2 regions of the Caloramator sp. ALD01 genome follow, and region 1 is predicted to be linked to the other one. Evidence: a T-box and tRNA genes for the amino acid it is inferred to sense, from the RefSeq annotation. Region 1 holds a T-box; the other holds one or more tRNA genes.
What was found. The T-box of region 1 lies ahead of metG (methionine--tRNA ligase). A T-box ahead of a tRNA ligase gene usually reads a tRNA of that ligase, here a tRNA-Met.
Positions count from the first base shown of each region.

Region 1 (3,429 bases):
TTTTGTCTATAACCTCTTCTCTATCTTCATTAAAGGCTTCATCGTCATAGTGTGCGTGTGTATCGAATATCAAGCTATCACTCCTTACTTAACCTGTGCACCAGTTTCTATATCGCCATCAACTGTAGCAAGAACAAGCTTTTCTTTATCTGAAGTTGAAGCTGCTAAAATCATTCCATAGGAGTCTACTCCTCTTAATTTTACAGGCTTTAAGTTAGCAACTAATATAACATTTTTTCCAATAAGCTCTTCTGGTTTAAAGTGTTTTGCAATTCCTGAAACAACCTGTCTTTGCTCTCCACCTAAATCAACCTTTAACTTTAGAAGTTTATCTGCTCCCTCTATTCTTTCACACTCTAAAACCTTAGCAACCCTTAAATCTATTTTTGAAAAATCATCTATTGTAATTTCACTCTTTATAGGTTCCATCTTCTTCTCCTCCTTCTTCTCTTCCTTTTTATTCAACTTTTCAAGTTCCTCAAGCTTCTTTTCAACATCTATTCTTGGGAATAGAAGTTCTCCTCTTTTTACTCTTGTTCCATTTTTAATGTTTCCAAATGTCTTAATTGAATCCCAAGTTAAATCATCAAAGTTAAACTGATTTTTTATTTTTTCTGCTGTATCTGGCATAAATGGTTGTAATAATGTAGTCACAAATCTTATTGTCTCTGATAGGTTGTATAAAACTTCCTTAAGTCTATCCTTGCTGTTTTCGTCCTTTGCAAGAACCCAAGGCATAGTTTCATCTATATACTTGTTTGCTCTTGAAATTAGTTTCCATATTTCATCCATTGCATCACTTATTCTGTATTTATTCATAAGCTCTTCAACTTTTGTTGGAGTCTCTACTGCAAGAATCTTTAATTCATCATCATATTGACCCTCTTGTCCTCTTGAAACTTCTCCATCGAAATACTTTTCAACCATTGTTAATGTTCTTGATACAAGGTTTCCAAGGTCATTTGCAAGATCTGAGTTTATTCTCTTTATAAACATTTCATTTGTAAACTGTCCATCTTGACCAAATGGTATCTCTCTTAAAAGATAGTATCTTACTGCATCAACACCAAAATGCTCTGTAAGAACAACAGGATCTACAACATTTCCCTTTGACTTTGACATCTTTCCACCATCAACAAGCAGCCATCCGTGTCCAAAAACCTGCTTTGGTAGTGGTAAATCAAGTGCCATAAGCATTATTGGCCAAATAATTGTATGGAATCTTATTATATCCTTTCCTACAAGATGTACATCTGCAGGCCAATATTTTTTGTATAATGTATCATCTTCACTTCCATATCCTAACGCAGTTATGTAGTTTGCAAGGGCATCTATCCAAACATATACAACGTGCTTTGGATCAAACTCTACAGGTACTCCCCAAGTAAAGGATGTTCTTGACACGCATAAATCCTCAAGTCCTGGTTTTAGGAAGTTATTTATCATTTCATTCTTTCTACTTTCAGGTTGAATGAATTCTGGATGTTCCTCAATATACTTTAGTAATCTATCTTGATATTTAGATAGCTTAAAGAAATACGCTTCTTCCTTCGTCCATTCTACATCTCTTCCACAGTCTGGACACTTACCATCCTTTAGCTGTGTTTCTGTAAAGAAGGATTCACAAGGAGTGCAGTACCAGCCTTCATAATATCCCTTGTATATATCTCCCTTGTCATATAGCTTTTTAAATATGTATTGAACTGCCTTTTCGTGATAATCATCTGTAGTTCTTATAAATTTGTCATAGGATATGTTCATTGTCTTCCAAAGTTCCTTAATTGAAGCAACAATCCTATCAACGTATTCTTTAGGAGTAACACCATTTTTTTCTGCTATTCTTTGTATCTTTTGTCCGTGTTCATCTGTTCCTGTTAAAAACATTACATCATATCCTGTTAATCTCTTGAATCTTGCCAATGCATCTGCTGCAACAGTTGTATAGGTATTACCGATATGTAGCTTATCACTTGGATAATAAATTGGGGTTGTGATATAAAATCTCTTATTTTCCATATCTCTCTCTCCTTTCTATTGTTTATAGACTTATCTGTTTTTGAAATATTATTTATTATACTTTATAATTTTTATACTATAAAAAAGTAAACCTCGCCCCATATAGGGGCGAGGTATCGCGGTACCACCCTACTTCGCCTTTCGGCCTTAATTTGGATAACGGCAATGCCGCAACAGCCTACATATCGACTGCTGTGCTCCAGAGCCATCTTCACATAACCCTATGCCGCTGGCTTTCACCTACCCCAGCTCTCTTTTGACACGGTATTATGTTACTCTCTCCTTCAAAGCATTTAACATTATTAAGATTAATGTACAAAATTTGATAGTTTTTGTCAAGACCACAGGGTTAATATCCTATTTATCATCAGTAAAAATTTATTTTGTTTATATACTTCAATTCTATAGGAATGCCCCATAACATCATCTTTTCCAATAGATTTTACAACCAATTCATCTAAACCGTCTCCATCTATATCACAAACTTCCTCCACTATCCTTACCATATAGGAATATCTTCTTGCAGGTCTTTTTCCAAAATTATATTTTATTTTAAAATTAGTATCTAATACCTCAAAGATTTGTATATTTCCTACCTTAAACATCATATTATTTCGTGCAATATTATTTATTAAATATCCACCATCAAATTTAAATATATTTGTTATATCCTTTCTTTTGATTTGCCTTTTAAATTTATATATAAATTGCCCTTCCTTAAAATCATATTTATATATATTTGTCTTATTTTCACCCTTTGATAAAACAATTATTCCATCCTCAATCATAAAGGCAGATGGTAAAATATCCTCTCCAATTTTACCAAAAAACATTGTGCTTAATTCGCCTTTATTTAATTTATATATTTCAATATCTGCATTTCTATTCAATATTACTATTTCATCTAATCCATCTTTATCTAAATCCCCAGTTTTTATATTCACAACATCTTTATTTTTTATATATTTTTTTGCATATATATCTCCCCAGTTTGAAAATATAATAAGTTCTCCCTTTGGAGTTACTGCACAAAAATTGTCTTCACCTCTATAGTTTACACTCTCTATGAATTGAATAGGAAAATCAACTTTAAATTTATATTCCCCTATGAATTCATCTCCATTTTTATTTAACCTATATACCTCTGTGTATTTTAACTTATTTGATATTCTATAGATTACCTTTTTCCCACCCTCATCGATTATAGCAGTATATCTACGCCCTACAGTTTTAAGATAAAGTTCCTCTTGGGATAAGCTTAAAAGGTTATCTCCCTCAAAGCTTTGAAAGTATTCATCCGATATGGCATATTTTTCAAGTCCAAATTGTCCAATTTCATCTAATAAAAATCTTGAGGTACCCTTTAACATTGAAACTATTAGTAAAAAGTATGAAATATATAGTATTAATTTA
Region 1 is NZ_KI421441.1:61,586-65,014, forward strand. Features, by position in the region: gene A3M9_RS0112545 (TatD family hydrolase) at 1-73, opposite strand, end outside; gene metG (methionine--tRNA ligase) at 85-2,016, opposite strand; T-box leader at 2,118-2,313, opposite strand; gene A3M9_RS0112555 (RDD family protein) at 2,352-3,429, opposite strand, start outside.

Region 2 (3,429 bases), on a different contig from region 1:
CTTTTTCAACAGCCTGAGATAGAATAAATTTCTATCTCTTTTTTTATTAATAATCATTATCCACATTCTGTGGATAAGTATGTGGATAAAATGTGGGAATTATGTGGGTTAGTGTTGATAAATTGGAGTTATATTATTGTTAGTATGTGAATATTATTTATATGAGGGTGGAGGGATGATTATGGAAAATAATAAAATAGTTAAAAATCAAAATCATAACTTAAATATGATAAATAGACAAAAGCTTGATATTACTGGGGTAGTAAATGTTATTAACTTCAATGAAGAACAGATTAATTTAAGTACAATTATGGGACAGATGATAATTAAAGGTAAAAATATGAAGATAAATAGGTTAAATGTGGACAATGGGGATATGTGTATAGAGGGGGAGATTATAGGTATTAATTATTTAAACAAACAATCTAACAATAGTGAAAGTATATTTAAGAAGCTCTTTAAGTAAGCTAATGGGTGATTAAATGACTTTGCCAATAGGTGTTCAAATAAAATATTTTGTTTCTACAGTCGCTGTTGGTTTTTTAATAGGCATTTTTTATGATATATATAGATTATCAAGACAGGATAAATTTAAAAGAAATATTCTATCCTCTATATCTGATTTTTTATTTTGGATTTTAATGAGCATAGTTGCATTTATTTTTATGTTAAAGACTAATAATCTAAATTTGAGGTATTATACCTTTTTGGGCATATTGTTTGGATATATGGTTTATAGTATGTGTATAAGTAAATATTTATATAATGTTTTAAATATATTACTTTATGTTATAATTAAATTGTTGAGAATTTTATTTAGGATTATTTTGTATCCCTTTAGGCTTATTTTTTTATTACTTAAAAATCTAATATATTCAATATTAAATTTTAGAAGGAAAAATTAAGTCTTTGAAGAATTAATACAAAAGAAAAAAGAATGTGGGGGATAGCTATGAAGAAAAAGAAGAAAAAAGTATTACTACGTATCTTGGTATTTTTGTTTTTTGGATTAGTTATGGTAAAGCAACAAATTATAATATTTAGATTAAACAAAGATATTAAAGCATACAATGAGGTTTTAAATAAAGTTAAAACTCAAAACTTAGAGCTTAAAGAGGAGTTGAAAATTAGTGAAAGAGCTGATTATATAGAACGTCTTGCGAGGCAAAAACTAAGGTTAATAAAGCCTGGTGAGATATTGTTTATTGATAAGAATAAAAAGAATAACTAAGTTGACGTCCATAATTTATTTTTATATAATATAAGATATGATTAAATTTAAGGAGGAATTTTTTCGTCATGACCCTACAAGTAGGAAACATTTTAGAGGGCAAAGTTGTGAACATTACAAATTTTGGTGCTTTTGTTGAAGTTTCAGGAAAGACAGGTTTAGTCCACATTTCTGAGGTTTCAGACACCTATGTAAAGGACATTAGAAAGCATCTTAAGGAACAAGACAAGGTTAAGGTAAAGGTTATTGCAATTGATGAGAATGGAAAGATAAGTCTTTCTATTAGGCAGGCACTTCCTAAGAAATCCTTAAGACCAGCAGAGATTGATTGGGATGCAGAAAAAAGAAGAGCTGCTAATCTTTCCTTTGAAGAAAGACTTGCAAAATTCCTAAAGGAAAGTGAGGAGAGATTCCAGGACTTAAAGAAAAGTCAAGATTCAAAAAGAAGTGGCGGATATTCAAGAAGGTAAATATACAAGGTATTTTGCTTAAGCAAAATACCTTTAAATTTTTTTTTAGGGGATAGGGATTTAGGTGTTGACAAAGACAAAAAAACCTGTATAATAAAAAGAGTCAGCAGGACAGAGGCGATAAAAAAATAAAAAATAAAAACAAAAAAACTGTTGACATAATAAAAAAGATAATATATAATAATAAATGTCGCAGGGCGATGAAGAAAAAATGAATATGCCGGAGTGGCGGAACAGGCAGACGCACAGGACTTAAAATCCTGCGGTTTGAATAAAACCGTACCGGTTCGACCCCGGTCTCCGGCACCACTAACATCGCGGGGTGGAGCAGCTAGGTAGCTCGTCGGGCTCATAACCCGAAGGTCGGAGGTTCAAATCCTCCCCCCGCAACCAACATGGCGGCGTAGCTCAGTTGGCCAGAGCATTCGGTTCATACCCGAAGTGTCAGCGGTTCGAATCCGTTCGCCGCCACCATAAAGAACGAGTAGTTAAACTACTCGTTTTTATTTTTGTATAAAGTCAAGCATATTCTAAGAACAAGTCGACAAATACAATACAAATCAACATATCTTTCATTTCTAAATCAAAATCTGTTGAATAAAAGAGTCGAATGTTTTTTCACATTATTTTTTTTTAAAATAAACTGTCGGAAACTTTTTGTAGTACATCTGTAATAATGACAAACATTTCTGCATATATTTGGTATAATAACCCTACAATTTGAAATTGGGGGGGTTATTATGTATAGAGATGACATACTACCATATAGGAGAGTTGCTGATAATAAGGTTCGTAAAAAAATAAGTATTGATTTATTTTCTTTTAGGCATTTGCTATTGCTTTTAAGTGCTCTATTAGTAAGTAGAGTGGTTATGTTAAAGGCACTTATGCCCTTTGGGGTAGCTTTTTTAGTGGCAGCATATTCTATCTTAAATAGGTTTGAAACATTTTTGGTGTCTATATTTGTTGCTTTAGGCTATGTACTCTCTTTTCAAAATTATTTATCTTATTCTCACGTAGTAACAGTCTTGGCACTTATGATTTTTATTCCTTTTTTATCAGAAAATAAGAAGATATATAAGTTTGCTATATTGGCATTTATTATAAATATCTTAGTAAATATAGCGTTTAGATTTTATGTTAATTTAGATATATTACCCTATGACATAATAGTATCTATTTTCGAATCCTTTATAATGGTATCAAGTGCATATATTTTTAGTTATGGTATTCCGTTGTATTTCAATAAACAATCAAGGAAGCTCTTTTCAAAAGAAGAAATTATATGTTTTATACTTGCACTATCACTTGTAGTATCAGGGCTATGGGATATTAATATATACGGTTTTTCTTTAAAAAATGTTATATCTATGTTGGTTGTAATATGTTTTGGGTATAGTGAAGGGGCAAGTATGGGAGCAGCTGTAGGAGTTACAATGGGTGTCGTCTCTGGTATTTCAGATCCATCTATGGCGGTTAACCTTGGAATATTTGGTTTTAGTGGACTTATTGCTGGTGTTTTTAAGGATTACAATAAATTTATAGTTGCAGTTTCGTTTGTTATTGCAACAGCTATGCTTTCCTTTTATAGTTTAGGCAGCATAACTTTGAATAATGTTTTTTTAGAGGCTATGATTGCTTCATCAATTTTTATGATAATGCCAACAAAAAAATTTAAAAAACTTACTTCTTCTTTAGATGGAGATAAAAAGATAATAGAACTTCAAA
Region 2 is NZ_AXAA01000027.1:14,202-17,630, reverse strand. Features, by position in the region: gene yabP (sporulation protein YabP) at 182-466, shown strand; gene yabQ (spore cortex biosynthesis protein YabQ) at 483-905, shown strand; gene A3M9_RS0109735 (septum formation initiator family protein) at 953-1,231, shown strand; gene A3M9_RS0109730 (S1 domain-containing RNA-binding protein) at 1,300-1,701, shown strand; tRNA gene A3M9_RS0109725 (tRNA-Leu) at 1,921-2,010, shown strand; tRNA gene A3M9_RS0109720 (tRNA-Met) at 2,018-2,094, shown strand; tRNA gene A3M9_RS0109715 (tRNA-Met) at 2,099-2,175, shown strand; gene spoIIE (stage II sporulation protein E) at 2,442-3,429, shown strand, end outside.
Region 2: it encodes a tRNA-Met, which carries the amino acid that the T-box ahead of metG (methionine--tRNA ligase) is inferred to sense. The anticodon was not compared.